4 regions of the Brucella sp. NBRC 12950 genome follow, and region 3 is predicted to be linked to each of the others. Evidence: predicted binding sites of a transcription regulator. Region 3 holds the regulator's gene; each other region holds the start of a gene.

Region 1 (7,721 bases), on a different contig from region 3:
TACCTGCCAGATCTTGGCAAGGACAAAGAAAAACTGCTCGAAGTCATTGGCCAATATGATGGTCTTGCTATCCGCTCCGCCACCAAGGCAACGGAAAAGCTGATCGCAGCAGCAACGAAGCTCAAGGTCATTGGTCGCGCCGGTATTGGCGTGGACAATGTCGATATTCCGGCAGCATCGCGCCGTGGTATCATTGTGATGAATACGCCTTTCGGCAATTCGATCACCACTGCAGAACATGCAATTGCACTGATGTTTGCAGTTGCGCGTCAGCTCCCCGAAGCTGACGTTTCCACGCGCGCTGGCAAGTGGGAAAAGAACCGCTTCATGGGTGTGGAAATCACAGGCAAGACGCTTGGTGTGGTTGGCTGCGGCAATATTGGTGCTGTGGTTGCAGCGCGCGGTATCGGCCTCAAGATGCATGTTGTTGCGTTTGATCCGTTTCTATCGGAAGCGCGGGCGCAGGAACTTGGCGTCGAAAAGCTGGAGCTTGATGAGCTTCTGGCGCGTGCCGATTTCATCACACTGCACACGCCACTGACCGACAAGACACGCGGCATCATCAATGCCGACGCACTGGCTAAGACCAAGCCGGGTGTCCGCATTATCAACTGTGCACGCGGCGGTCTGATCGTTGAAAAGGATCTGGTTGCAGCACTGAAATCCGGCCATGTTGCCGGTGCTGGTATCGATGTTTTCGAGACTGAGCCCGCAACAGACAACGAATTGTTCAATCTGCCCAACGTGGTCTGCACACCGCATCTTGGTGCTTCGACTTCCGAAGCGCAGGAAAATGTGGCGATCCAGGTGGCCGAGCAAATGTCGGATTATCTGGTCAAGGGTGCTGTTTCCAACGCGATCAACATGCCGTCGATCACTGCAGAGGAAGCGCCGCGTCTCAAGCCATTCGTCAAGCTCGCAGAAGTTCTGGGTGCCTTTGTCGGTCAGGTGACGGACGAGCCAATTCAGGAAGTCGAAGTGCTTTTTGACGGCTCAACAGCTGGTATGAACACCCGCGCTCTGGTTAGTGCCGCACTTGCCGGTCTGATCCGTCCGCAGGTGGCTGATGTGAACATGGTTTCTGCACCGATCATGGTGAAGGAACGTGGAATCATCGTTTCCGAGATCAAGCGCGACAAGTCGGGTATCTTCGACGGCTATATCAAGCTGACCGTGAAGACCACGGAACGTGAACGCTCGATTGCAGGAACGTGCTTCTCTGACGGCAAGGCCCGTTTCATCCAGATCAAGGGAATCAACCTTGATGCGGAAGTCGGTCCGCACATGCTTTATGTCACCAATGTCGACATTCCAGGCATGATCGGTCTGCTCGGAACGATATGCGGCAAGCACAACATCAACATCGCAAACTTCGCTCTCGGACGTAATCATCCGGGCGGTGATGCCATCGCGATGCTCTATGTCGATGACAGGATTCCACAAGCAGCACTTGACGAACTCATTGCTCAAGAGGCAATCAAGGCGGCAAGACCTTTGGAATTTAACATCGAGGAAGCTTGAGCGACATGACAGACGGGATTGAACAGGCAGAATGGCGGCGAATGCAAGCGCAGGACATAGCGCGCGTAACTGCCGTGGCCAATGTCGTTCACCCCGACTTCTTCGAGGATGAGGCGGTCTTCCGGGACCGCTTCAAAGTCTATCCGGCCGGTTGTTTTGTACTGGCCAATGGCAGCGAAATTCTCGGTTACGGCATCAGCCATCCATGGCAACTCGATTCGGTGCCTGCGTTGAATTCGATTCTCGGTGAGCTGCCGAAGGAAACGAGCACCTATTATATTCACGACATCGCACTTCTGCCGGTGGTCCGCTCAGGCGGGCAGGCATCGCGTGTGGTCGAGCTGATGGCCGCTCAGGCAGAGCGGGATGGTTTCGTCACCATGGCTCTTGTTGCCGTTAATGGTTCTCAGGGATTCTGGGAGAAAAAGGGCTTTGTTACCCGTGATGTGACCGCACTCGAAGAAAAGCTGAAAGGCTATTCGGACGAGGCGCTCTATATGGTCCGCGCTGGCTAAAAGGCGTTTTGCCGCGAAATAGCCCCATTCTTGACACCGCTTAGCCATGGTTTTCCACGTTTTGCGAGCCGTTTTCCCACGTTTTCGTGAAAATATTCGCATTTTCTGCATGAAAGAGTCGCGCAAGCGGGATTGAGTCTGTATAGAGACGAGGGATCAGCACCCCGCGTTTCATTGACGGGGTTTGCTTGCGATCCTTGGGCTATATTTACGGCTGAGATGCCGTACCGAGGAGTTTTCTCAATGGCGAATGTAGTTGTCGTCGGGTCGCAATGGGGCGACGAAGGCAAGGGAAAGATCGTGGACTGGTTGTCCGAGCGCGCCGATGTGATCGTGCGCTATCAGGGCGGTCATAACGCGGGTCATACGCTTGTCATCGATGGCGTCAGCTACAAGCTTTCGCTTCTGCCATCCGGCCTTGTACGCGGCAAACTGAGCGTGATCGGCAATGGTGTTGTGGTTGACCCGCATCATTTCGTCATGGAAGTCGAAAAGCTGCGCGGCCAGGGCATCGAAATCACTCCTGAAGTTCTGCGCATTGCAGAAAACGCACCGCTTATTCTGTCCGTTCATCGCGAACTGGATGCGATGCGTGAAGGCGCTACCGAAGGCCTCAAGATCGGCACCACTAAGCGCGGTATCGGCCCTGCATATGAAGACAAGGTTGGCCGTCGCGCGATCCGCGTCATCGATCTGACCGAACCAGACACCTTAGAGCCAAAGGTTGAGCGTCTGCTTGCTCACCACAACCTGCTGCGTCGCGGCATGGGCCTTGAGGAAATCGCGGTTGCGACCATTCTTGAAGAGCTGACCTCGGTTGCCGACAAGATTCTCCCTTATATCGATCAGGTCTGGCGCGTTCTCGACGAACGCCGCAAGGCTGGCGCTCGCATCCTTTTCGAAGGTGCACAGGGCGCCCTTCTTGATAACGACCACGGCACCTATCCGTTCGTTACCTCGTCCAACACTGTTGCCGGTCAGGCAGCTGCCGGTTCGGGTCTTGGTCCGACAGCAATCGGTTATGTTCTCGGCATTACCAAGGCTTACACCACCCGCGTTGGTGAAGGTCCGTTCCCGACCGAACTCAACGATGAAATCGGCGAATTCCTCGGCACCAAGGGCCATGAATTTGGCGTGGTGACGGGTCGTAAGCGTCGTTGCGGCTGGTTCGATGCCGTTATCGTTCGTCAGACGGTTCGCACTTCGGGCATCACCGGTATTGCACTGACCAAGCTTGATGTTCTCGACGGTCTTGAAGAAATCAAGATCTGCGTGGCCTATGAGCTTGATGGCAAGCGCATCGACTATCTGCCATCCTCGATGGGTGCGCAGGCTCGCGTGAAGCCGATCTATGAAACGCTGCCGGGCTGGTCGGAAACGACAGCTGGTGCACGTTCGTGGAACGATCTTCCAGCGCAGGCTGTCAAATATGTCCGCCACATCGAAGAGCTGATCGGCGCGCCGGTTGCAATGCTTTCGACGAGCCCTGAACGCGAAGACACGATCCTCGTTACCGATCCATTTCAGGATTGATTGATCTGAACTTCGGTTCTGCAAAAATAAAACACCCGGTTTGTCATCATGGCGGACCGGGTATTTTTTTAAGGTTTTTTCGCGATCATTTTGAAAGCGTTCACTTAATCGTTGCCGCAACCTTTGCTTTCCATCGATTATTGTGATTATTGAGACATTTACTGCATTTCGAACTCGCGGAAACTGGGTAAAACGGCATGGCGGATTTTGTAGCGGTTCTGAAAAAGACAATCGATGCGCAGGCAGACAAATCGCCTGAACTGCGGCAGCGTGTCTATGCAAAGGCACGCGCGACGATTGAACAGAAGCTTGTGACGGCGAATGCCTCGCAAGTTGTCGCTGTTCGCCAGCGCAAAATCCTCGAAGACGCTATTGAAGAAGTTGAAGCCTTTTATGCGCCTCCAGCTTCCCAACCGGCTTTTGAAGAACCCCAGACCGATCCGTTGGAAGATTTTCTGCACGAATCAACGCGTGCGGCAAACACATCTTCTTATGCAGATCGCGAACCGCAGATCGCAACCGAGCCCCGCTACTCGGATGATGACCATGACAAAGAAGATGAAGCATCGCAGGTTCAGCCCGGTCGTCGCGATGACTGGGGAGTGGAACGCGACCAGAATCGCGCAGACGAGAAGGCCTTTGCACGTCGCGGTGAATATACCGAACGCAGCAGCCCGAAGGAAAAGCGTTCCTACAAGGGGCTAATCATCGGTCTTATTGCTGTACTCGCTCTTGGTGGCGCAGGCTATGGTGTTTGGGCAAACAAGGACAAGCTTCAGGAATTGGCATCAAGCCTTGGTCGCAGCGACGCACCGGCAAGCGGGGATAGCGGTACAGCGCAACAGCCTGACGGGCAAACGCCTCCGGCGGGACAGACTGCAGGCTCCGAACAGCCGCAGACGGGCGAGACACAAACCGGTCAGCAGCCGTCAACGCCTGAAGAACAGAAGATGACGCAGCGTCTGATGCCGGATGGCAGCGAAGTCGATGACGGTCCATCGGGCGGTCAGAACGGTTTGGGTGAAGGCAAGTCGACCGCGGCTTCAACGCCTGGTGCCGAACAAACCAATACCCAGAATCAGCAGCAGCCTCAGCAGGCCGTGGCCGTTGGCCAGCAGGCGCTGCTTTATGAAGAGCGTGGAGGCACGGAATCGGGTTCTGTTGAACGTGGCAATGTCGTCTGGTCGGAGATTCAGGAAAGCCCGAGTGAGGGTGAACCCGCAGCCCCAGCTATTCGCGCCAGCGTCACCATGCCTGACAGCAAGGTTGAGCTGAAAATGACGGTCCGCAAAAATACGGATCAGTCGATTCCAGCGAGCCATCTGATCGAAATGGTCTTTACCGTTCCGGATAATTTTGCCGGCGGTGTCGTCGATAATGTGCAGCGTATAACGTTCAAAGATACGGAACAGGCAGCTGGCAATCCGCTGATTGCAGTTCCTTCCAAGATTGCGGATAATTTCTTCATTATCTGGCTTAATGACGCAAAGACTGCACAGGATACCAATCTTTCGCTGATGCGTCGTTTGCAGTGGATCGATATTCCGATTTCCTATCGCAATGGCCGTCGCGCACTGATCAGCCTTGAAAAAGGTGTTCCGGGCGAGAAAGTCTTCAACGACGTCCTGGGCGCAAGCTAAACGAGACGAAATTAAAAAAAGGCCGCTTTGAGCGGCCTTTTCGTTTTAGCGATATACGCTTGATTATTTCTTTTCAGAGAAAGCCTTGATCGCTTTGGCTACTTCGTTTGCTGCGGTTTCAGCAGTATCGAAGCCGCCGAGTTCAACAGACTTGCGGCCTTCAGGCAGCTGCTTGTAGACGCGGAAGAAAGCTTCAAGGCGCTGCTGCTCGATCTTTGGCAAATCGGCAATTTCCTTGATGTTGTCATAGGTCGGGTCGATCTTCGAGGTAGGGACAGCGACGATCTTATCGTCGGTCTCGCCGCCATCGATCATCTTGAGAACGCCGATTGGGCGAACCTTGATGATTGCGCCTGGAACAATTGGTTCGCGGGTGTAGACGAGCGCGTCGAGCGGATCGCCGTCGCCTGCCAGCGTGCTGGTGATCGAGCCGTAGTTGGCCGGATAGACGACTGGCATCGACTGATAGCGATCCACAATGATGTGGCCGGTCTTGTCATTGATTTCGTATTTGGTGAAGCTGCCCTGTGGGATTTCAATGGCAGTGAAGAATTCTTTTCCGTCCTGCTCTTTCTGAGGATAGTCCAGATAAGAGACATATTCAGACGCAGATACAGCAGTGGCAGCAGTAAGAGCGAGCGTTGCAGCAAGCAGGAGCTTTTTCATTGGGAGACCTTCAGGCTTCGGTGAAACACGTCACGTTGCCTAAAGCCATTCCATTACAGTTATTTGACGGTTTTTTATCGGTTGGATGACAGGTTGCATTGAATGATGCTTAGGCGGTTCGAAACCCGATCCTGTATGAAAATCAGACTTTGTTTTTCTTGATACATTTCAAAAGCAAACTGCCGCAAAACGGTTTCCCACTTTGCGGCAGTAGAAGGGTCTGAAAATTATCAGTTTCAGGCGTGAGCTTCCTCGACATGGTTCAACGCCTTCTGCTGTTTGAAAGCTGCAGCCTTGACGGCAGCCTGTACTTTTTCAAAGGCACGCACTTCGATCTGGCGCACGCGTTCACGGCTGATGCCAAACTCGCCGGAAAGATCTTCCAGCGTCATTGGGTCTTCCGAAAGGCGGCGGGCTTCAAAGATGCGACGTTCACGTTCGTTGAGCGTGTCCATGGCCTGTTCAAGCAGCGAGCGGCGGCTTTCCAGTTCGTCCTGCTCGATCAGAACCTGTTCCTGGCTGCTGCTATCGTCAACGAGCCAATCCTGCCATTCGCCCGATTCACCTTCGCTTGCGCGCAGTGGCGCATTGAGCGAAGCGTCACCCGACAGACGGCGGTTCATGGACACCACTTCGTCTTCGCTAACCTTCAGCTTGGTCGCAATCTGCTTGACCTGATCGGGGTTGAGATCGCCATCGTCCAGCGCCTGAATCTTGCTCTTCATCTTGCGCAGATTGAAAAACAGGCGCTTCTGGTTGGCAGTCGTACCCATCTTCACAAGGCTCCACGAACGCAGGATATATTCCTGGATCGAAGCCTTGATCCACCACATCGCATATGTGGCCAGGCGGAAGCCGCGTTCCGGCTCGAAGCGCTTGACTGCCTGCATGAGACCGACATTGCCTTCGGAGATGACTTCGCCAATTGGCAAGCCATAACCGCGATAGCCCATTGCAATCTTCGCGACGAGGCGAAGATGGCTGGTCACCAGCTTGTGTGCGGCTTTCGGATCAGTGTGCTCGTGATAGCGCTTCGCCAGCATGTATTCTTCCTGCGGCTGAAGCATTGGAAAGCGGCGAATTTCTTCCAGATAACGGGTTAGGCCACCGTCACCGGATGTGATGCTTGGGAGATTAACCTGGGCCATAGAGCACCCTCCTTTATAATTTCAGGCTCCCTTTTGGCGAACCTGTCACGCTGGCTGCCTCCTGCACTTCCATCGTGAGCTTACATATATAGGTATGATTTTGGCGAAAACACGATCCTTAACCTCATGAAACAATGTGTCACTAGAATGTGAACAGTTGCCCAAGCTTAAAGGGCTGCACCAAATGGGCTGCAACCTTTCAAGATACCGTGTTTCCGCCCTGAAAATGCAATTTTTACAGGTCGTTTCATGCAGTGTGAAACTGCTAGATTTATCAGTATTATATAGAGTGCTGGCGGAAATTTTCCAGAAGCTGCTCCATATCTTCGGGTACATCCGCTTCAAAACGCATGATTTCTTCCGTTGTCGGATGGGTGAATGCCAGCAAAAAGGCATGTAGCGCCTGACGATGGAAACCCTGCACCGCGTTTTTCAGTGGCTCAGGCAGCTTGTTTGCCTTGGTCTTGTATGCGCTGCCATAATCCATGTCGCCGACGAGAGGATGGCCGATATGAGCCATGTGGACGCGGATCTGGTGGGTGCGTCCGGTCTCAAGGCGGCATTCGACGAGCGAGGCCAAGGCTGTCGCATCTTCGCGCGGGGCGAATTTTTCAATCGTCGAATAGTGTGTGATGGCATGGCGGGCATCTTCACGTTCTTCGTTGACGACTGCCTGTTTGGTGCGGTCGCGATGCGAG
Region 2 (7,721 bases), on a different contig from region 3:
CATCACCAGCACAGTTGCCGCATTATTGAGAAACGGCGTAACCATCATGGCCGTAACCAGAATAAGCGCCAGCGCGCCGGCGGGTGGTAGCTGGTGACCGATACTGGCCAAGCCTTCTGCAATCAGTTCAGTGCCACCCGTTGTTCTTAAAGCATCGGATACCGGGATAAGCGCTGCGAGCATCACCAGAATAGGCCCGTCAATCTCGTCATAGACCTCATTGATCGGTATGACCTTGAAAAGTAGCATCGCAACAGCGGCAGCAAAGAATGCCACGGCAACGGGAACAAGACTGAGCGCGGTAGCGCCAATGGCTACAATCAGGATTGCAAGCGGGATAAGCCCGCGCCTCACACTGCCAAGCATCAACTTGCGGCGAGCCAGTGGCAGCAGCTCAAATTCTGTCAGAAAGTTTGATAGGCTTGCCTGTCTGCCTTGCAGAACCACAACATCGCCAAAACTCAAACGCACTTCACTGAGACGTTCGGAAATACGCTGACCGGGACGACTGACCGCCAGCAGATTGACCTCATAGCGGGCGTAAAGATCCAACTGTTGCGCATTGAGGCCAACGAGCCGGGAATTGGTTCCGATCACAGCTTCAACAGTTTCGATTTCTGTGGAGCCGCTCGTTTCTGATGGGTTGCGGTTCTTCGACAGTGTAAGCTTGCCAGTGCTGACGACCGTATCTAGTGCTTTGGGATCACCTTCAAGCAGAACGACATCGTTCTCGACGATCACAGTATCGGGCAAAGGCGTAATGCGGCTGTTTTTGCGAATGATTGACGTCACCATAGCTTCGCCCTCGGCGGGCTTGATGAGATCGCTGATGCGCTTGCCGACGATGGTAGAGTTGGCAAGCACGCTTGCTTCTGAAGCGTAATTCTTGATCTTGATGGTTTCGTCGAGTGAAATATTTTCACGGCTGCGCTGCGGAACCAGCCAATAAAACGTAACCAGATAGACAAGCCCTACTGCTGCCAGAACAGCGCCGACTGGGGTGAAGTCAAACATTGTGAATGGCTCACCAACCATTTCACCTCTTATTCGAGAAACGACGATATTGGGCGAGGTACCCACTTGGGTCATCAGGCCACCAAGAAGTGCACCAAATGCCATCGGCATCAAAAAGGTAGAAGGTGAGACGTTGGAGCGTCGCGCAAACTGAAAGGCAACCGGGATCATGATCGCGAGCGCGCCGACATTCTTCACAAATGCGGATAGAACGGTCACAATGGCAACCAGAACCGCGAGCTGCAATCGCACGCTGTTTATATCCGGCAAAAATCGTTGCACGGCTTCCTGCATCAGGCCCGAACGGGCGACCCCAGCACTTACAATTAGAGCACTGCCGACAATAATGACGATATCGTCGCTGAAACCGGTAAACGCCTGGTCGAAAGGCACAACACCGACTGCGACTGCCAGCAGCAGTGAACAGAGAGCCACAATATCGTAGCGAAATTTGCCCCAGATAAATGCCCCCATCATGAGAATAATCACTGCGAAGGACAGTATCTGCTGATGGGTCATGTAATGCGCATTCCTCAGAAAGAGAAAAATATTCTACTTTGTGTAGCGCATAACAAAGAAAACGAAAACGGATAATTAAATCGAATTCTAATGCATTGGGCGCTCAGAATCCTGAACGCCCTATGTTGAAATTAGTTGCCTGCGCGACGACCGTCGGCACCAAAAATATGAACGTCTTTTGCCGACGCACCAATCTTCACAACTTCATCAATCGTATGTTCAGAACGGCCCTGAACGCGGAAGATCAGCGGCTTGCCGTCAGTGAGTGAACTATGGATATAGCTTTCAGCACCAACGAGTTCGATGGCTTCGATGCGAACTTCTGCATTGAATCCGTCGGCTTCCGGTTCACCGTTCTCGATGATGCGAATATCTTCCGGGCGCACGCCGAACGTGTATTTGTCCGAAGGAAGCGTTATAGCCTTGCCCGGCTGCCAAAGGTTCTTCTCGCCGCTTTCCAGAAGGTTCATGGACGGTGAGCCGATGAAGGTCGCAACAAAGGTCGAAGCTGGCTTTTCGTATAGTTCGATTGGCGTGCCAACCTGTTCGATATTGCCTGCGTTCAGCACCACTAGACGGTCTGCCATGGTCATGGCTTCCATCTGGTCGTGAGTTACATACACGCTGGTTGTTCCAAGCGACCGCTGGAGACGCTTGATTTCAACGCGCAACTGCACGCGCAGTTTTGCGTCTAGGTTCGACAGTGGCTCATCAAAAAGGAATGCAGCCGGTTCGCGCACGATAGCGCGACCCATAGCAACGCGCTGACGCTGACCACCAGAAAGCTGACGGGGCTTGCGATCAAGGAACTGCTCGATTTCAAGTGCTTTCGCAGCCTTGGCGATGCGGCGCTCGATTTCGTCCTTTGGCGTTTTACGGTTCTTCAAGCCATAGGCGAGGTTATCGCGAACCGACATATGCGGGTAGAGCGCATAGTTCTGAAATACCATTGCGATGTCACGTTCTGCCGGTTCCACATCGTTCACAACGCGATCACCAATAGAAATTGTGCCCGCAGTGATGCCTTCAAGGCCTGCAATCATGCGCAGAAGTGTAGACTTGCCGCAGCCAGATGGACCGACGAGAACGACGAATTCACCGTCCTTGATTTCCAGCGAAACGCCTTTGATTACTTCAATACCGCCGGCATAGCTCTTGCGGACATTATCAAGAATGATCTTGCTCATTATTTTTCCGTTTCCACGAGACCTTTGACGAACCAGCGCTGCATTAGCACAACAACGAGGATCGGCGGTATGATAGCCAGAATGGCCGTTACCATGACGTAGTTCCACGGTGTGGAAGCATCAGCGAAATCCACCATACGACGCAAGCCGATGATGATGGTGTTCATTTTCGCATCGTTGGTAACGAGCAGCGGCCAAAGATACTGGGTCCAGCCATAAATGAAGAGAATGACGAAGAGGGCGGCGATATTCGTCTTTGACAGTGGCAACAGGATATCGCGCATGAAGCGGAACGGTCCTGCATTGTCGATTCGTGCAGCTTCTACCAGCTCACCCGGAATGGTGAGGAAGAACTGACGGAAGAGGAACGTCGCTGTGGCCGATGCCATAAGAGGTAGCGTGAGGCCTGCATAGGTATCGATCATGCCAAGATCGACGATGACCTTATAAGTCGGCAGGATGCGTACTTCGACCGGTAGCATGAGCGTGACGAAGATCATCCAGAAGAAGAACATGCGGAACGGAAAGCGAAAGAACACAATCGCGAAAGCCGACATGAAAGAAATGATAATCTTGCCGACTGCGATCAACATCGCAACAACGAACGAGTTCCATAGAAGCCGTTCGAGGCTCACGCCAACCACACGCTCAACGCCACCGAAAATAGCGTCGCCATAGTTCTCTATCATATGCCCACCGGGCAGAAGCTGGATTGGCGGGCGAATAATATCGCCTGAGGTAAGTGTCGAAGCGACAAAGGTATAATAGATCGGAAAGGCAACCACGATGATCCCGATAATAAGGATCAGATGGCCTAACAGATTTGAGACTGGGCGTTTTTCAATCATGGTCGCCTCACTCACGAATAATGCACGCGCTTCTCAATGAAGCGGAACTGGAATGCGGTCAGGGCGATCACGATAATCATCAGAATAACCGACTGCGCCGAGGAGGAGCCGAGGTTAAGATTGACGAAGCCGTCGTTATAAACCTTGTAGACCAGGGTTTCAGTGGCTTTGGCAGGGCCGCCGCCGGTTACAGCATGGATAATGCCGAACGTATCGAAGAACGCGTAGACCGTATTGACCACCAGCAGGAAGAATGTGGTTGGCGCCAGAAGCGGGAATACGATCGACCAGAAACGCCGCGCGCCGCGCGCGCCATCAATGGCCGCTGCTTCAATAAGCGATTTCGGAATTGCCTGAAGTCCTGCGACAAAGAACAGGAAATTGTAGGAAATCTGTTTCCAGGCTGCAGCACCCACGATCATAGCCATTGCCTGATTACCATTGAGCAACGGGTCCCATGCAAAACCACTGCTGCGAAGCAGATAGGCGAGCGTGCCCATCGCTGGATTGAACATAAACAACCACAGCATACCTGCAACGGCGGGCGCTACCGCATAAGGCCAGATCAGAAGGGTACGATAGAATGTCTTGCCGCGAATGACACGGTCGGCAGCGGTTGCAAGCAACAAGGCTGCGCCCATGGCAACAAAAGCGGTCAGAAGATTGAAGACAATCGTAACCTGAACGGAATGAAGATAATTCGAGTCGGCTAGCACATTGGTAAAATTGGCTAACCCAACGAATGTAGATTTGAGCCCGAATGCGTCTTCACGCATGAAGGACTGATAAATCGCCTGACTTGCTGGCCAGAAGAAGAAGATCACAGTCAATATGATCTGCGGTGCCAGCAGGACGTAGGGTAAGATTTTATTTGGAAACGTGACTTTCTGCACGGGGAGTTTCCTTGCGGATAGCAGTGCCGCCAAACCCTTGGGGCAGGCGGCACGCTTTAGTTCATCAGATTATTGAGCTGCAGCAATCGCTTCGTTCGCGCGTTTTACAGCGTTATCGAGAGCAGTCTTTGCATCCTGCTTGCCGCCGAGCATCGCTTCGAATTCTTCATTCAGAATATCACGAACTTGTGGCAGGTTAACGAGACGCACACCCTTGGAGTTTTCCGTTGGTGCCTTGCCCATCATCTGAAGGATTGGCGTTTCGCGACCCGGGTTCTTTTCATAGAAGTCCGAGTTCTTGGTTGCTTCATAGGCAGCCATGGTCACAGGCAGGTAGCCGGACTTTTCATGTAGCTTCTGCTGAATTTTGGTCTGCGAAAGGAAGTTGAAGAACTGCGCAATGCCTTTGTATTGGTCATCACTGAGACCAGCAAACACCCAGAGACTGGCGCCGCCCGGAATTGTGTTCTGTGGGCCATGGCCTTCATAATAAGGAAGCTGACCGATACCGTAGTTAAGGCCAGACTTAATAACGTCACCAAGGCCACCTGATGATTCCGTCAGGATTGCGCATTCTCCGGAGGTGAAAAGCTGCTTGGCTTCAGATGTACGACCGCCATAACGGAAGGTGCCATCCTTGGCGAGATCGGCGATTGCCTGGAAGTGCTCAACAAAAAGTGGCTCGTTGATCTTGAGTTCGACGTTGGTACCGCCGAGGCCGTTTTCATTGGTACCGTAGGAAACGTTGTTCCATGCAGCAAAATTCTCAGTCTGAATCCATGTGAGCCATGTCGAGGTGAAGCCGCAAGCAGATGCTCCGCTCGACTTGATCTTCTTAGCTGCTTCAAAAACTTCCGGCCAGGTCTTTGGCGGGTTGTTTTCGTCAAGACCTGCTTTTTTGAAAGCGTCCTTATTATAATAGAGGATCGGCGAAGACGAGTTGTATGGGAAAGACAGCATAGTGCCGTCTGGCTTTGAATAATAAGCAACAATTCCTGGCAAGTACTGCGACTTGTCGAACTTGAATCCACCCTTTTCGAGCACTTCTGCAGCAGGAACCATAGCGCCTTCGGCAGCCATCATGACACCGCTACCAGCGTCGAAAACCTGAATGATTGCTGGCGGTTGCTTGGAACGGAATGCAGCAATGCCTGCGTTCAACGTTTCAGGGTAGCTGCCCTTGTAAACAGGAACGATCTTATAATCGCTCTGGCTTTCATTGAACTCTTTTGTAAGCTCAATGATCATTTCGTTGTTGGCGCCAGTCATACCGTGCCACCAGCTTAGCTCCGTCTGAGCGAAAGCCTGTGAACCAATGGTGAGAGCAAGAGCGCCGGTGAGCGCTGAAGTCGTGATCAGACGGGTAAGCATATTTCCTCCTCGGAAATGAGGTTACGTAAACATCAAGAGCGAATTTACCGCTCAAGGTGCCGGAACCTGCATTATGGTTATTACACTTTTATGACCGCAATTGTGCTCGGGATCAACTTCTCACTCGCAATAATGGAATAAATTCGAAAATTTTAATCGTTAAAAGGAAAAAAAACGAAACAGAATCGATAAATATTGGGGAGAAGATGTGGATATCTAACCAAGCGATCTCTGACGAAAAGAAGTCAGTAGAGATATGTCGTTAGTCGCCTCACAAAACCGCCATTCATAGCGCCTCCAATTACATAAGCGATAATGCATTTAAGGCACTATTAAAAGTAACCCATAAAATTCAATATTCTCAGGGGCTTGCGCGGGAGAAAGAATCCGAATTATCTGCTGTCGGTTTTACGATGCTGCCGGAGTTTTCACTTAATCTTCAGGCAATCTACGCAAACGAACATGATAACATTCGCATACATGGAGCCGCTAACGGTTTCATGAACCGCCTGACGGAGTTTCCATGCCCATTCATGCTGACTGGAATGCAGCGTCTTTGTCTGCAAAAGTTTTTTCCAGAACTTGGAGCAGGAATGAACCCGGCGGTGTTATCATCGGATTTGACGCCCATGGCGTCAAGTTCGCCTATGCAGGTGGTTTGGAATGCCTGCCTTCCGGAATGCCTTTTACGGCCAATACGGTCGTCCGATATGCATCCATCACCAAGCATATCTTTTGCGCCATGGTGTTGCGTCAGGCTGATGTAATCAGTCTGAATGACAGGCTTGGCGATCACCTTCCAGAACTGCAAAGCCCACTGGCAGATGTTTCCGTCGGACGCGCACTTGATATGACATCAGGTCTACCCGATGTACGCGAAAGTCTGACTTTATTAGGCTTGTCGGTCTACACGCATACGGACGCGGACGGCCTTATCGACTTTCTGTCGTCGATGACGCGGCTGAACTTTAATGCTGGCAGTGAAATCTCTTATTCGAATACGGGATATAGGCTGGTTGAAGCGGCACTGGAGCGCAAAGGACTAAGTTTCAACGACTTTGTGAGATCTGAAATCAATGCGGTGCTGAACACTTCCCTTGAAGTGCCAGATGTCTGGGCCGACCCGGTCAAAGAGCTGGTCCCCGGCTTTTGGAATGACGGAGATAAATGGCAGGAAAGTTCAGCAGGTTTGCATCTCTCGGCGTCGGGCAACCTAGCGGGTAGTGGAATGGCTCTCACCAACTGGGCGCAAGCGCTCCTTAAGGGTGAAGGTGCATTTAGTGGGTTGCTTTCGACGCTTTCAGCTGAGCACTTTTTGAGCGACGGTCGTCCGACAGGCTATAGCCTTGGCCTGCGGTGGAACGAAATAAATGGCAAGCGCTTCGTCGGCCATGGAGGATCACATCCCGGCTATAAAAGTTATTTCCTCCTCGACCCCGCAGACAAAACAGGCATGATTGTTGTCTGTAATCGCGATGATGCAGATACATATAAAATTGCCCGCGACTGCATGGCTGAACTCAACGGGCTTTCGCTCCCTGAAATGGCGACAGCTATCCCTGATGGGTTATACGTCGCTGATTCAGGTCCAATCTGGCTTGAGATGCGCGGCGGCGTTGCCAATTATCTCGGTGCTGAAGATCGGCTCTACGATATAGGAGAGGGCTGGGCCTCTTCGTTATCGCCATCCTCGCCACTCAAATTGCGCTGGAACGGTGAGGTACTTCAAGGCGAAATCGGCCATGTGAAGCGAGACTTGCTTCCAGTTCAGGCGAGACCAGTCAGTAAAGAATTTGACGGTCACTGGAGCGCTCCGCTCTACGGTGCATCTTTCACCATCGCTAATGGCCATATCATAATGGGTATCGGACCTACGCGTCAGGTTATGC
Region 3 (7,721 bases):
ATTATAGAACAGAAGCCCGCTCTGCGAAATTGGCGAGGAGTGCGGAACCAGCGCCACTTCACCCAGACGACGTGCGCCTTCGTCCGTATCCAGTACCTTGTTGAGTACTTCTTCGCCACGGCTTGCCTTGGCTTCGACAATGCGTCCACCTTCAAAGCGCACGGAAATATTGTCGATCAGTGTGCCCTGATGCGACAGCGGCTTGGTACTCGATACATGCCCCTCGACGCGCAGCGCATGTGGTGTGGTGAATACTTCCTCGGTCGGGATATTCGGGTTGCAGGTTATGCCGTTCTTGGCCGTCGATGCGCCGCCATGCCATTCATGGCCATCGGCAAGACCGACCGTCAGGTCTGTGCCCGGTCCCTTAAAATGCAGCGCGCTGTAGGCTTTGCCGTTGAGGAAACGCGTGCGGGTGCGCAATGCTGCATTGTGCGCGGCCCATGCACCGACCGGATCGTCCACATCAACGCGGGAAGCAGCAAATATAGCATCGGCCAGCTTGCGGGTCGCAACGTCTTCTGCGTCATCTGGGAACATCAGCTTCGCCCATTCCGGGTTCGGGTAGGAAACGATATTCCAGTTGATGTCGAAACCTGCGATTTTTTCGAGCGCTGGCTGATAGGCCTTGGAGTTGGCGCGATTGGCGCGCGAAACCTTTGACGCATCCTGCGAGGACAACAGCATCGGATTATCAGCGGCGATGGCGAGACGTGCTGCGCCATTGGCATAGGCCTTGGCCATGCCTTCATAAAGCCAGCCAGCCGCACGATCAAAGCTCTCATCCGATGCATTTTCATAACGCGCCAGCGCAATTGCATCATCGGAGAAGAATGGCGTTACGACGCCTGCACCAGCCTTATAGGCGTGTTTCGCGATCAAACGCACCAGCGGCAGCGCAACGACAGGTGCGGTGATGACAAGGTCCTGACCTTCGCGCAATTGCAGCCCGACGCGCACAGCGACTTCGGCCAGACGTTCGAGTTTTACCGGATCGATGACGGGAGCGTTATTGTCATGTGCCATATGGCTGCAAGCCTCGTGTTTGAAAGAATCAGCGGCAGTTTAGAGCGCTTTTCAATCTGATTGCACCAGATAAGCGCCCCAATCTCTTTTTGGCGCACATCGTGTCTGAAAACTGCGCCGCACTTTTCAGGATGCGCTGGGCAAGATGACTTAATTTCACCACGCTTTTTCTCGCCACTGCGCTATATTTAGATCGCGGTCGATAGAAACTTTTACTCAATGAGAGCAACGGCTATGAAGAAAAGCGTGCTTATTATCCTTGGTCTGGCGGGCTTGGTTGCAGGCTGTCAAACTATGACACCCGAACAGCGCCGCGCAGCAGACGAACAGACCTGCCGCAGCTATGGTTTCAAACAAAAATCCGATGCGTTTTCCAACTGCCTGTTGCAGCTTGATCTTGACCGCCGTGCGGATCGTCGTGCCTGGCAGAACAAACCTGATTTCTATGATATGCCCATGGTTATCTATCAGCCTGTTTATCGACCCGTACCAGTGCAGGCAAAATAATAAAAAAGCGCCCTTTCGGGCGCTTTTTTGTGCTTAAGTCAGCTTTTAAAGTGGTAATTCCGGTCGTTCCTGCGACAGAAGCATCGCGCCGATTGCATCGACATGCTTCTTATCGGCGGTATAGCCGAGAGATACATTTTCCGCAGCCGGAGCCGTTTCATCGAATGTCGGCTGATAGCTTGCCACCTGTGTCATAACCGGCTTTTCCGCTGGTTTGACAGGCAGAGCAGCCAAACGATCACCACGAGCCTGTGGGCCGACGCCGCCATTCTGCTGGGTTTCTGTCGTCTTCGCTGCTTCAGCCAATGCAACCTGCACTGTTGGCTGTGCCTGCGGAACAGTCGCATCCTGCTGATCGGTTACGTTGTAGAACGGACCTTCAGGCATGGATGGTGCCTGTGGAGTAGAAGCATAGGCCAGATTGTACGGGGTCTGTGGAACCGGATTTTCCAGTTCGCCATCGCGACCACGCTTTTCGTAGAAGGAGTTTCCGCCAGCAACCAGCACGTAATGCATGTTGCGGTAAGGGAACTTCAAGCCAGCCGTGTGGAAGAACATCGAGTTCTTCAGCGATGGATGACGCTTGCCCTTAAGAACAGCATCGGCTGTTGCCTGAACGTCAGGCATAGCCTTTGAATTCATCTTGCGTGTCAGAACGCCGGGCGCAAACTGGTTCTTCTGACCAACAACGCCGCAGATCGTATCCGGATAGCTACCCGAAGCGAGACGGTTCATCACAACCGTACCAACGGCCATCAGACCATCGGGGCTTGAACGGTTGGATTCGAAGAACATCGCACGTTCGAGGCATTCGCGGTCTTTGGCGGTGTATGTGAAAGTCTTGACGCCATTGACTGTCTTGACGTGGCTAGCCGCCGCCGTCTTTTCGGTTTTGGTTTTGGTCGTACCACTGGTCGTCGTGCAACCCGTCACCAAAAATGGCGCAACCAGCAGCCCTAGAATAACGGGCAATTTCCATTTCGAAGCGCGCGTCAACGGCTCAGTCTCATAGTTAGGACCCTTAACTGATCCAACCTGGCCTCCGCCCCGCAAAAGGCGTTTGAAACCTGGCTGTGGTGCCACCGCATAAAACTATGCAGCAGATTTGAACTAACAGAGCAGCCTTTGCACATCCTTCTAAGATGCCCGGCGCTCCAGCCAAATAGAACGAAAATCATAAAATAAACGTTCTGCTGTCACTCATTGCATTCAAGGTTTTAGAATTTTTAGGCCAAAAAAAGGCGAATGGTCAAATTCCAAAAGTCATGACACCTCCAAAACAGAGGCAGATTGAACCCGAATCCAGAGCTTAATTTTCCCCACAAACCCCTTAAATTTATTAACAAATCCTTAACGTGATTTAGCAAATCTTATAAGTTATTGATTTAACGCGATTCAATTTGCTGAAATACAGGCCACATCACTGCCTTATTTCGCCGATGTTTCAAGATTTTACGCAAGCGTCTTTTTAAGCTTTTTCGATGCTGCTTTTGACCTCGATTTCGCCGGCTCTTCAACTTTGTCACGATCATTGTAACATCGTGTGATACTGGCCGTTTTGGCACGTTGTGGATATTGAATTCCGAATCGGAAGGTTGGAACTGAGTCGTAACGTTCTTGCCGAATATGCAAAACGGCCCGTCGCATTTTCAGCAACGAGCCGCTTGTATAGGGTTCTGCAAATCGAGATTTGGTTATCCGAATGAGTATCCAGCACCGCGTACCGTGCGGATAGGATCAAGCGCGCGACCAACATTAATTGCCTTGCGAAGACGTCCGACATGCACGTCGACTGTTCTATCATCGACATAAATGTCTGGCCCCCAGACGCCATCAAGCAACTGGCTGCGCGAGAAGACACGGCCCGGCGACATCATGAAATATTCGAGCAGGCGGAATTCTGTCGGTCCGAGACGGACTTCCTTTTCCTTGCGATAGACGCGATGCTGCTGGCGGTCGAGAACAAGATCGCCGACTTTCAGCACATGCGACAGGACACTCGGATTGGCGCGACGGAGCATGGCTTTGACGCGAGCCAGCAATTCCGGTGTCGAAAAAGGTTTGACGACATAATCATCGGCACCCACGCTCAGGCCACGAACGCGTTCGCTTTCTTCACCGCGTGCGGTCAACATGATGATCGGCAGGCGCTCTGTTTCCGGCCACTGGCGCAGACGGCGGCACAGCTCGATCCCGGAAACACCAGGGAGCATCCAGTCCAGAATAAGAAGATCCGGCACATTTTCACGAAGTGCGATTTCGGCTTCATCGCCGCGCAGCATCGCGTCAACCTGATACCCCTCGGCTTCGAGGTTATAACGCAGGAGTACACTCAGGGCTTCTTCGTCTTCAACCACAGCAATCTTGGGTGCCTGTGACATCCAGTATTTCCTATCCAAAATTTAGAGCGCCTGTGATCCGACTAAATTGGATCATGCTCTAAGCACTTGTTTTTATCGCATATACTTCCCAAAATCGCTTCGCACTTTTTGGGATGCGCTTGAGGCAGCGGAAGATACAAGCCCCCGATCGACCGCGTGCCGTCGCGTTTTTCATATTCATGCAGGCATCTGGACCGCACGAATGCGGTGCCAGATGTTCTTAGGATTTACGCGCCTCGTCCACGACGATACCGTGGCTCAGGTCTTCTTTTGGGCGCTCCGCAGGCATTTGCAGACCGGTCACGATGTAATAGACCGTCTCAGCAATGTTGGTTGCGTGATCGCCAATGCGCTCGATGTTCTTTGCGCAAAACAGAAGATGCGTGCAGGCGGAAATGTTGCGCGGATCTTCCATCATGTAGGTCAACAACTCGCGGAACAGCGAAGTGTACATCGAGTCAATTTCGTCATCGCGGTCGCGAACGACGTTGATCTGCTGTACCGAGCGCGTTGCATAGGCATCGAGCACGTCTTTGAGTTGGGTGAGTGCCAGCTCAGCCAAGGTTTCAAGGCCGCGATAGAGCTTGACCGGCTGGCGCGATTCCGAAACCGCAGCAACGCGCTTAGCAATATTTTTGCCAAGATCGCCAACGCGCTCCAGATCGGCAGAGATACGGATCGAGCCGATGATTTCACGCAGATCGACAGCCATTGGCTGGCGCTTGGCGATAATCATTACGGCCTTATCATCAATCTCGCGCTCACTTGCATCGAGGATGAGATCGTCGGAGATAACACGCTGGGCAAGTGCATTGTCGGCATTGACAATCGCTGCAACGGACTGCTCGACCATGCGCTCTGCATGACCGCCCATCTCGGCGATCTTATGCGTGAGGAACTGCAGTTCTTCGTCGTAAGCGCTAACAGTATGCTGAGACGCCATAATAGACCTCAATGTAAATTGCGGGGAAGCCAAACAGCTTTGTTATCAAACCAGCCGCCGCTCCCGTTCCAATTAATTAGCCAAAGCGACCGGTGATGTAGTCCTGCGTGCGCTTTTCGGTCGGTGCCGTGAACATCACGTCCGTATCACCCACTTCCACCAGATTGCCCAGATGGAACATGGCAGTACGCTGCGAAACGCGTGCGGCCTGCTGCATGGAGTGTGTAACGATGACGATGGTGTAGTTCTGGCGCAGTTCGTCGATCAGCTCTTCAACCTTGGCGGTCGCGATCGGATCGAGTGCCGAGCAAGGCTCATCCATCAGGATCACTTCGGGACTGACGGCAATAGCGCGCGCGATGCACAGACGCTGCTGCTGACCACCGGAAAGACCGGTGCCGGCATCATGCAGACGATCCTTGACCTCTTCAAAGAGGCTGGCCTTCTGCAAGCTGGTGACAACGATTTCTTCGAGATCGGTCTTGTTGCGGGCAAGGCCGTGAATACGTGGGCCATAGGCGACGTTTTCAAAGATCGACTTCGGAAATGGATTTGGCTTCTGGAACACCATGCCAACGCGAGCGCGCAATTCAACAACGTCGATCTTCGGATCGTAGATGTCTTCGTTGTCGAGCGTGATCTTGCCCGCGATGCGGCAACCTTCGATGGTGTCGTTCATGCGGTTAAGCGAACGCAGGAAGGTAGACTTGCCGCAACCCGAAGGACCGATCAGCGCTGTGACCATCTTTTCCGGAACTTCCAGATCGACTTCGAACAGAGCCTGCTTCTCGCCATAAAACACGCAGACCTTGTCACCGCGCATCTTAACGGAGGGGGCGTTGGTGTTCATCTTTTCTCCTACGGCTTTTTCGAGAGATCGTTCAGTCATGAGATTCATCATTTCTCTCCCGTTTACCAGCGGCGCTCAAAGCGGCGGCGCAGAATAATTGCTGCAATGTTCATTACTGCCAGGAACAGGAGCAGGACGATAATAGCGCCTGATGTCCGTTCTACAAAGGCACGCTCGGCTTCATTGGCCCACATGAAGATCTGCACAGGCAGAGCCGTTGCAGGATCCATCGGGGTTGTCGGCATATTGGCAACGAAGGCCACCATACCGATCAGCAGCAGCGGAGCAGTTTCACCCAGAGCCTGAGCCAGACCGATAATCGTTCCGGTCAGAATACCAGGTGCCGCGAGCGGCAGCACATGATGGAAAACCATCTGCGTCTTAGATGCACCTAGCCCCAGAGCCGCCGCACGGATCGATGGTGGTACAGCGCGAAGTGCCGAACGTGTTGCGATGATGATGGTTGGCAACGTCATCAATGTCAGCACCAGACCACCAACAATGGAGGCTGAACGCGGCAGGTTGAAGAAGTTGATGAAGACTGCAAGACCAAGCAGACCGAACACAATCGATGGCACAGCAGCCAGATTGTTGATGTTGACTTCGATCAGATCGGTAAGGCGGTTCTTCTTCGCAAATTCCTCAAGATAGATCGAAGCAGCGACACCGATAGGCAGTGCAAGAACCAGCACAATCAGCATCATGTAGAAGGAACCGACCAGCGCGACACCCAGACCAGAGGTTTCAGGACGGCTGGACGCACCATTGGTGAACAGACCCCAGTTGAAAGCCTCGCTCATCATGCCTTCACCAGTCAGCGTCTTCATCCAGGCGACCTGGCGGTCAGAAACCTTACGGTTTGCCTCGGCAACCGACAGATCGATCTGGCCCTTATAAGCAGAGTCGATATCAGCAGCAGCAAGAACCGGAACCGTCTGCGTAGTCCCGATAAGCGATGGATTATCCATCACCATCTGGCGAAGCTGAACGCGAACACCGTCAGAGAAGAAACGGCCAACCTCACGCAATTGCGCGCGATCTGTCGATGCCACACCGAGTTTCTCAGCCAGCGCGTTGCGGACCAGAAGCGGGTAGTTTGCGGTAATCAGCACATTCGGATCGGTCGCGCGCTTGTTGCCCGGATCAATAACCTGCTCGTCAAGCTTAACCGGCAGATAGATCGTCGTCTGTCCGAACGCCGTGTAGCCCTTCGAGAAAACCGAGAACAGAAGCGCGCAAAGGAAGAACACACCAATCGCAATGGCAACGATGCCATAGAGGCGGAAGCGGCGTTCAGCAGCGTAGCGACGCTTGATTCCGATATCGCGGCGCTGGGGTGTTGCCACGGCATTCCCAGCAGCATTGAAAGTTGAATCGGTCATTATTCGTACTGCTCCCGGTACTTGCGAACGATGTAGAGCGCAAAGATATTCATGATCAGCGTCAGGACGAAAAGAGTGATACCCAGCGCAAAGGCAACAAGTGTCTGCGGCGAGTCGAATTCAAGGTCGCCGGTCAGCTGGTTGACGATCTTGACCGTAATGGTGGTCATGGCTTCAAACGGATTGGCCGTAAGACGCGCTGCAACACCGGCTGCGAGAACCACAATCATCGTTTCACCGATTGCACGCGATGCCGTCATCAGAAGGGCACCGACGATGCCTGGAAGTGCAGCGGGAAGAACAACACGCTTGATCGTTTCCGAACGCGTTGCACCAAGACCGAGCGAACCGTCACGCAGCGAGCGCGGAACCGATGTGATGATGTCGTCAGACAGCGACGAAACGAACGGGATGAGCATCACACCCATGACGAGACCTGCCGTCAGCACGCTCTGCGCCATGATGAAACCCTGACCGCCTGCAATGGCAGCCGAGAGATCACGCAGGAACGGGCCTACCGTAATCAACGCGAAGAAGCCGTAAACGATGGTCGGGATACCAGCCAGAAGTTCAAGCAGCGGCTTAACAACGGTACGGACTCTCGGCGACGCATATTCGGCCATGTAGATCGC
Region 4 (7,721 bases), on a different contig from region 3:
TGCAGATCCGATTAATTCGGATTTGCCGTCAAAACAAGGCTCGTGTTCTGTCCACCAAAGCCAAATGAGTTGGAAAGCACGGCAGAAACCTGTCCATCACGCTTAACATTTGGCACGACATCCAGCGGAATTGCCGGATCTGGATTGTCGTAATTGATGGTCGGAGGCAATGTGCCGGTTTCAATCGTCAGCAGCGAGAATACAGCTTCAATCGCACCAGCGGCGGTCAGTGTGTGACCGATCATCGACTTATTGGACGAAACAGGGATCGAAGAAAGCCGTTCACCAAACACGGTTGAAAGGGCAAGATATTCCATCTTGTCATTTTCAGGTGTCGAAGTGCCGTGAGCATTGACATAGGAAAGCTGATCTTCGGTCAGTCCCGCATCTGCAAGTGCTGCGCGCACTGTGCCGATTGCCGGTGAGGCATCCGGCTTGGAGCGGGTGCGATGGAAATCATCAGCCTTTTCACCGCAACCAGCTAGAATGCCGAGCACTTTTGCACCGCGTGCGATGGCGCTTTCAAGCGATTCCATAACCAGAGCGCCGGAGCCTTCAGCCATGGCAAAGCCGTCGCGATCCTTGGAGAATGGCTTGGATGCCTTTTCCGGCTTGTCATTCTGCGTGGACAGCGCCGATAGCAGCGAGAAACGGATCAGAGCTTCAGCCGAGACCGATCCGTCGGTGCCGATTGAGAGAACACGATCACTTTCGCCGCGACGAATGGCTTCAACGCCAAGCTGAATCGCGGTTGCGCCCGAAGCACATGCGGTCGACAGCGTCACCGGCAGGCCGCGTGTTCCAAAAGCCTCAGACAGACGTTCGGCGATGTAGCCAAACTGCGTCGTATTGAAGAGGGCATCCTGACGGGCACGGCGGCAGGCTTCGAGCAGAAGCTGATAGCTTGCGGGGCCTTCATCCTTGATGCTGGCATCAAGTGCAAAGCGGCTTTTCCAGTCGAGTTCAACCGGAGGAGCTGCGAGGAAAAGCGGTCCGCCGAAATTGGTCACTGAAAGACCGGACTGGGCGAGGGCTTCTTCACCGGCAAGCCGTGCAAGCGCTTCCGAAAGAGGCGATGCACCAACTTCGCTTTCAGGCAGAAAATCAACAGTACCCGCAAAGCGCGTGTTGAGATTATCGGACGGGAAGCGTGTGATTTTATGAATTCCGGAACGCCCACCGGTCAGTGCAGCCCAGTTGTCTTCCTTGCCCTGTCCAAGGGAGGAAACAACGCCTGCACCGGTAATTGCAACGATGGGACGGCCGAGATGGTCTGTATATTTGGTCATCTTATGCTCTCACCAGCTTTGCAGCACCTTCGGCGCGCGTTGCGCCAATGGTGGTGACGATGGCTTCACTGACGGCTCCGTCTATGGCCTTCTCAGATGGGCCCGATGGAGCAAACGCTTCGCCCTTCCAGACGGAAATGGCTGCAAGTGCCAAGGCCAGCGGGAACTGCGCTTCGCGCAGGTGGCCGGTCAGGCTTGCAACGCCGCGATATGCGGCTGAAACGCCTTCAAGAGCTGCTTTTTCAGCGGCCGTTGCTTCATGTGCACCGGAAGCGCCGGAGACAACATAGCCAGGCTCTGCGCCGCCATTGGCTGCGAGCACCAATTCATGCACGGTTTTGGCAAGATCAGCCGCATCGCGGCGGATCTGCGCGCTTTCGATGCTGGCAATCTCTGCATAGGCGCGTGCACCGCGTTTTTGCGCATGGTCTGCGCTTTCGAGCACGAGGAAAACACCGCCAGAGCCGGAAATCATGCCGCCACCGGCGCTGCCTTCACGTTCCCAGAGCGATGCCCAGCCGTCGTGCTTGAGCAAGCCGCCAAGCTCGTGACCGAGAATCATGTCGAAATGTTCGGAATTATAAGAGCCGCCGACCAGCGCATGGGTGCTCTGGCCTGAACGAATACGCGCAGCAGCCGTTTCAATCGCCGCGATGCCGGAACCTTCTTCGCCCATGAAGGTACGGGAAGAACCTGTCACCTTATGGACGATGGAAATGTTGCCTGCCAGCAGATTGGAAAGCTGGGCAAGAAACAGGGTAGGGCGCAGCTCCGTCGACAGCTTTTCGTTCAGCATCACACCGCGATTGTTGCTGGTGCGACCTTCTTCGAGGATCTGCATATCGACAGTAATGTCGCGCTCGCCGCCACCGGCTCCCACGATCATATCCATGCTTGCGCAAAGCGCTTCGTCGTCTTTTATACCCGCATCGTCAAGCGCCAGGCCTGCCGCATAGGTTCCAAGTCGCTGCCATGTCTCCATCTGGCGCTGGTCGCCACGCTTGGGGATTTGCAAACCCCAGTCGACTTCGCCAAGCGGATGAACTGTGTAAGGCGCAAAGTTTTCTTTTTCGAGGCGAGGTTCAGTACCTGCCTTGGAGAAAGCGTTCCAATGCGCATCCAGTCCTTCGCCTAGCGAGGAGATGATGCCAATGCCGGTTATGACGACTTTATTGCTCTGCATGGTTCGGTCTGCCCGTAAATGCTGTGCTCAAGAATGCTTGCTTGTTCCAGAAACGGAATCAGGGCGAACACGGATGTTCACCCTTCAATACCGTCAGCTTGCGTGGCTGTTCAGCCCTTCTTGGCTGCGACCAGCTCGTCAATCTTGGCGCAGAGGTTCTTCAGAACGAAGTATTCTTCGGTCGGAGCCTTGCCTTCGTTCACTTCCTGCGTCCACTGTTCCAGCGGAATCTTGATGCCGAAAGCTTTGTCGATAGCGAATACGATGTCGAGGAAGTCGAGGCTGTCAATGCCAAGATCGTCGATGGTGTGGCTATCCGGCGTGATGGTGTCACGGTCGATTTCGCTGGTTTCGGCGATGATGTCGGCGACTTTGTCAAAAGTAGAGGACAAGTTTCGATTCCTTTATTCTTGGCGATGCCTCAACAGGCATGCGTCTGAGTATCTGCGCGTGTCTAGCGTGTTTCCGGCGATAGGGAAAGTCATATTGCTTTCACAATAGCCAGAGCGTTAATTGCGCATATAAGGTGCCTGCTAGGCTAAGCGCAACATAAAGCGAATTACAAAATTTTGAAATATTGTTGGAAAAGAGTTGTTCACGGTTCGCTTCTTACTCGCTTTATGAAGTACCAAAGCCCGACCGCAGTACAGGCAAGCATCACAATCGCGAGCGCATATTGTACCGGTCCATTGCCGGAAGCGATGGCTGCGAGACCTGATGCCGCACTTCCCAGAGTTCCCAGTGCTTCGGGGTGTTTAAGCACAGTCTTAACCGCCGTATCACATTGCTTTGCTTTGGGTGAAGCGTTGGCATTCGGTTTTGCAAGTTCTGTTACGGTTGGTGTCGCTGCCAGCATCAATGCGCGTGACCGAACCCGTTCAACCCGGGCCAGCCAGCCCGCGCCAAATGTCGAAGCTGTGGACAATCCTTTAAGCCAGGCGGCGCGAGCATCGCAAAGCGCATTGATAACCGCCTCGGGAGAGCGGCCGGAAAGGGCGGAAATCGTTTTGACGCCAATGACCCCATCCTGGGGCATGTTGAGGGTGGCCTGCAATGTTTTGGCAGCTCTTCCGGGGCCGGAGTTCACAGCAAAGTCGAACACAGCATAATCAATACCTGACGGAAGACTGTCACCGTCGATCTTGTTCCAGAATTGCTGTTGGTAGATTTTCGTTGCGGTTGAGCTTGAAAGGCTCTTCACGTCGGCAGCCGAAACTGTATGGCCTTCCCATGCGGAAAGTGTAGATAGAGTAATTCCCATATTCGTGGCGCCGCCGGGATCGCGAGGATTGTCAACATAGCCGCCTTCTTCACTAAAAATATAGGGTATAACTTTTTGGAAATTTTCCTTCATTGCTAAAAATCCTAATTTATATAATGAAGATAAAGTAAGTATTATTGATATGGTTAGTTTAAACTATCGTATGACGGAATAATATTTATTTGTTTCTGTATTCCCCGAATAAAATTGGGTCGTAATTTGATCGGGGCGAAGCGGGTATCGATAAGATTATTCTTCAAATAGAGATGGTTAAGCCCGAGTGGCGATTGAATTTTTTCAAGGCGTGGATAGCGCAAGCATCTTGAGCCGCTTTGGTATAAGCGCTGATTTGATGCATTCAGATCAAAATGCATTCTAAGGGGCAGTGTTGCTGCGAATGCCTCTTGCGCAGGCTCAAATGATACGGCTTGATGCGGCTCTCATAAATGCATCAAAACGGGCGAACAAAGTGACATCGGAAATTTTCGGATATGCACCGGACGGGCAGGCGGTTCATCGGCTTACGATCGCAAACGGTCCACTTGAAGCAAAAATCATTACATGGGGCGCATCCATACAGGATCTCCGCATGCAAGGGCATGATGCCCCTTTGGTCATAGGTTATCGTGACTTTGCGGACTACCCGGCGCATTCGCCCCATTTAGGCTCGATTGCCGGCCGTTTTTCCAACCGCATCCGCAATGCGCGCTTTGTGCTCGACGGAAAGGTCTATGAGGTAGAGCCGAATTTTCAGGGAATCCACAATCTGCATGGTGGCAGCAAAGGTCTCGGAAATCGTGTCTGGAAAATCACCGGCTCAGGTGCTGATTTCGTGACACTTGCGACGCTTGCGGCCGATGGCGAGATGGGTTTTCCGGGTAATCTCAACGTGAGCTGCACTTATATGCTCAACGCAAAAGGCACATTGATTGTGCGTTTGGAAGCAGTGACCGATAAGCCAACAGTCTGCAATCTCTTGCACCATAGCTATTTCAACCTCGACGACGGCGGCGAAGGCGATATTCTAGATCACCATCTCAAGATTGAGGCTGATGCCTATATGCCGGTCGATGAGGCACTGATTCCTGATGGGCGTGTTTTGCCGGTCAAAGGAACGGCTTATGATTTCCGGGATTTCCGCCCTATCCGTTTCGAAGAGGACGGCAAACAGGTCGAGTACGACAGCAATTTCTGCATGACGGCTGCGCGCGGCCCGTTGCGGCCATGCGCTTCCGTTAAAGGAGCTCGCTCAGGGATTAGGCTTGATATCGAGACGACAGAACCTGGCGTTCAGTTCTACGCGGGCAATACGATGGCGAATGATTGCATTGGTCTGACCGGAAAGCCTTACGGCAAACATGCAGGTTTTTGCCTTGAGCCGCAGGTCTGGCCCGGTTCTCTCGAATATCCATACGTGCCGCAGGCAATTCTCCGTCCGGGCGAAGTTTACGCCCAGACAAGCCATTTCACTTTTTCGCGGGATTAAATCACGCTGAATAAGCGGCGCGCGCTGTTTCCATGGGAGCAAGCGCGCCGCGGATTTCAACGACCCGAGCCGCAACTGCGTGGGCTTTGTGGGCAGCATCGACAGGTGACAGGCCTTCGAGGCGTGCAGCAAGATAACCGCCGTTAAAGCTGTCGCCAGCGCCTGTCGTATCAACGGCATTGGCTTTCACAGAAGGAACAAGCGTTTGTCTGCCATCGGCAATGATGAGCGCAGGTTCGGTGCCGTCTTTGACCACGATTTCCTTCACACCCAATCCGATCAACCGATCAGCGCAGGCTTGAGCGGTTTCGTCGCCAAATAGTGCCTGTTCGTCGGGGAAGGTCGGCAGGGCAATATCCGCGATCTTCATTGCTTCGCTGATGATCTTTTTCGCTTCTTCCCCATCCGGCCAAAGCTGGTGGCGGAAATTGGGGTCAAAAGCAATAAGCGCGCCTTCCGCGCGGCATTCGCGCAGGGTTTCAAAAAGCGTTTCCCGATGTTCTGGAAACACAATTGCTACCGAAATGCCGGAGAAATAAATCATATCGCGCCCGGCAAGGCTGGCCTTCAGCGCCTGACGGTCGCTTGCAAGGCGCTTTGCAGCGGCATCGCTACGCCAATAGGTAAATGAGCGCTCCGCACCATTGAGCGTGATCGCATAAAGTCCAGGGTGTACACCCTGAATGACCGGGCTTTGCGCAATGCCAATGCCATTGGAAGCAAGGAATGCCCGTTGCTTCTGCGAGAAATCGTCCTCTCCGAAGGCACTGACATAGTCCACGGGGTATGATTGCTCGGTCAGAGCGCGCATGTACCAGGCCGTATTCAGCGTGTCGCCGGCATATCCCATGCGCCATTGATCGCCATCATTGCCTGAAAGCTCGATCATGCACTCACCGATCGACGCAAAACCACCCATAGTCATCTCCTCATTTTTAACCGGACGTAGGCCTATACCAATTTGCCGTGATGTAAAATCCCGATGTCATCTACCCTTTATCGACTTGCCACATTCCGCGTGTAAGCATCGCGCCAAAAGAGGAATCACTATGCGTTACGCGATTTATTTCACGCCGCCGTCGGGCGATGCGCTTCTTAAAGTGGCTGCAAACTGGCTTGGGCGCAGCGCGTTTAGCGGTGAGGCGGTAAAGGTTCCGGCGATTCGCACTCTTGCCGCAGAAGATGTCGCAGCATTGACAGAAGAGCCGCGTCGTTATGGTTTTCATGGGACGCTGAAAGCGCCTTTCCGGCTGGATGAAGCATATCAGGAGAGCGATCTGCTTTCGGCGCTGATGTATTTTGCGTCATCAAGCGCACCGTTTGTGATCCCGCGCTTGAAACTGCAGGGCATTGGCCCGTTCTTTGCGCTGGTGCCTGAAGAACCGGTTGCAGAGCTCAATCAGCTCGCCAATGATATCGTAGTGTCATTTGATCGTTTTCGTGCGCCTTTGCGTGACGCGGAAATCGCCAAACGCCGTCCAGAGCGTCTGAGCGAAGCGCAGCGGCAGAATCTTGACCGTTGGGGCTATCCTTATGTGTTCGACGAGTTCCGCTTTCACATGACGCTCACCGGTCCGGTGGAGGAGAAGCAGCGCTCACAGGTGGAGCGCACGCTCGACGATTTTTTTGCACCCGTGCTAGAGGATCAGGTCGAGGTAGCCAATCTGGCTTTGTTCGTTGAACCAGAAAAAGGTGCACCGTTCGAGATTCATTCGCTGCATCCGCTGACGGGTGGTAATAAGGTGTCGAAACGGTCTTCGCGGGCCGTGGGGAGGCCTTGAGGAATGACGACGGAAACAGTTCTTAAAAATGCAAATGTCGTGTTGCCTGATGAAGTTATCAGCGGCACCGTTAAAATCGTTGATGGCATTATTGTCGACATCACGTCTGGTTCGTCCGTATCTGGCGAAGATATGGAAGGCGATTATCTGACACCCGGTCTGGTAGAATTGCACACTGACCATTTGGAAGGCCATTATGCACCGCGCCCGAAGGTGCGTTGGAATCCGATTGCAGCAGTTCAGGCCCACGATGCGCAGATTGCGGCTTCCGGTATTACGACCGTGTTCGATGCATTACGGATCGGCTTTGATCAGGAAGCGCAGACGGGTATCGATGATATGCGCAAGCTATCTTCGGCAATTGCTGAAGGTCGGGAAGCGGGGCGCTTGCGTGCGGATCATTTTCTGCATTTGCGCTGCGAGGTTTCAGCGCCTGATTGTTTGAGCGCATTCGAGCGCTTTGGCGTTCACCCACTGGTCAAGCTTGTGTCGCTGATGGATCATGCACCCGGACAACGCCAGTTCACGGATATCGAGACCTACAAATCTTACTATATGAGCAAGCTCAAGGTCTCGGAAGAAGAGTTCATTCGCTATTGCGAAAAGCGCATGGGGCAATCGCAGCAATATTCGGCATCGACGCGCAAAGCAATTGCCAATGCCTGCACGGAACGTGGCATTGTCCTTGCCAGCCATGACGATGCAACAGTGGATCATGTTG

What was found. The regulator PhoB, encoded in region 3, activates phosphate uptake and scavenging genes when phosphate is short. The targets are predictions, from matches to a motif close to TGTCATNNANCTGTCAT.
Positions count from the first base shown of each region.
Region 1: QSJ70_RS19890 (inorganic diphosphatase) is a predicted target of PhoB. The motif match lies at 5,928-5,944, and genes of this name have one in related genera.
Region 2: ugpB (sn-glycerol-3-phosphate ABC transporter substrate-binding protein UgpB) is a predicted target of PhoB. The motif match lies at 5,912-5,928, and genes of this name have one in related genera.
Region 4: QSJ70_RS10135 (DUF1045 domain-containing protein) is a predicted target of PhoB. The motif match lies at 6,203-6,219, and genes of this name have one in related genera.

Region 1 is NZ_BSQC01000012.1:173,002-180,722, forward strand. Features, by position in the region: gene serA (phosphoglycerate dehydrogenase) at 1-1,521, shown strand, start outside; gene QSJ70_RS19875 (GNAT family N-acetyltransferase) at 1,527-2,036, shown strand; gene QSJ70_RS19880 (adenylosuccinate synthase) at 2,280-3,569, shown strand; gene QSJ70_RS19885 (transcriptional regulator) at 3,767-5,209, shown strand; gene QSJ70_RS19890 (inorganic diphosphatase) at 5,273-5,875, opposite strand; gene rpoH (RNA polymerase sigma factor RpoH) at 6,112-7,023, opposite strand; gene QSJ70_RS19900 (RluA family pseudouridine synthase) at 7,304-7,721, opposite strand, start outside.
Region 2 is NZ_BSQC01000002.1:432,455-440,175, forward strand. Features, by position in the region: gene QSJ70_RS04935 (SLC13 family permease) at 1-1,533, opposite strand, end outside; gene QSJ70_RS04940 (sn-glycerol-3-phosphate import ATP-binding protein UgpC) at 1,665-2,720, opposite strand; gene ugpE (sn-glycerol-3-phosphate ABC transporter permease UgpE) at 2,720-3,568, opposite strand; gene ugpA (sn-glycerol-3-phosphate ABC transporter permease UgpA) at 3,580-4,461, opposite strand; gene ugpB (sn-glycerol-3-phosphate ABC transporter substrate-binding protein UgpB) at 4,531-5,832, opposite strand; gene QSJ70_RS04960 (serine hydrolase domain-containing protein) at 6,356-7,721, shown strand, end outside.
Region 3 is NZ_BSQC01000004.1:169,926-177,646, forward strand. Features, by position in the region: gene QSJ70_RS08180 (aminopeptidase) at 1-1,026, opposite strand, end outside; gene QSJ70_RS08185 (hypothetical protein) at 1,261-1,533, shown strand; gene QSJ70_RS08190 (cell wall hydrolase) at 1,579-2,529, opposite strand; gene phoB (phosphate regulon transcriptional regulator PhoB) at 3,228-3,914, opposite strand; gene phoU (phosphate signaling complex protein PhoU) at 4,135-4,857, opposite strand; gene pstB (phosphate ABC transporter ATP-binding protein PstB) at 4,934-5,707, opposite strand; gene pstA (phosphate ABC transporter permease PstA) at 5,770-7,089, opposite strand; gene pstC (phosphate ABC transporter permease subunit PstC) at 7,089-7,721, opposite strand, start outside.
Region 4 is NZ_BSQC01000005.1:130,150-137,870, reverse strand. Features, by position in the region: gene QSJ70_RS10165 (beta-ketoacyl-ACP synthase) at 12-1,289, opposite strand; gene QSJ70_RS10160 (beta-ketoacyl-ACP synthase) at 1,291-2,472, opposite strand; gene QSJ70_RS10155 (acyl carrier protein) at 2,583-2,864, opposite strand; gene QSJ70_RS10150 (glycoside hydrolase family 108 protein) at 3,068-3,826, opposite strand; gene QSJ70_RS10145 (aldose epimerase family protein) at 4,203-5,219, shown strand; gene QSJ70_RS10140 (sugar kinase) at 5,221-6,138, opposite strand; gene QSJ70_RS10135 (DUF1045 domain-containing protein) at 6,269-7,000, shown strand; gene QSJ70_RS10130 (alpha-D-ribose 1-methylphosphonate 5-triphosphate diphosphatase) at 7,004-7,721, shown strand, end outside.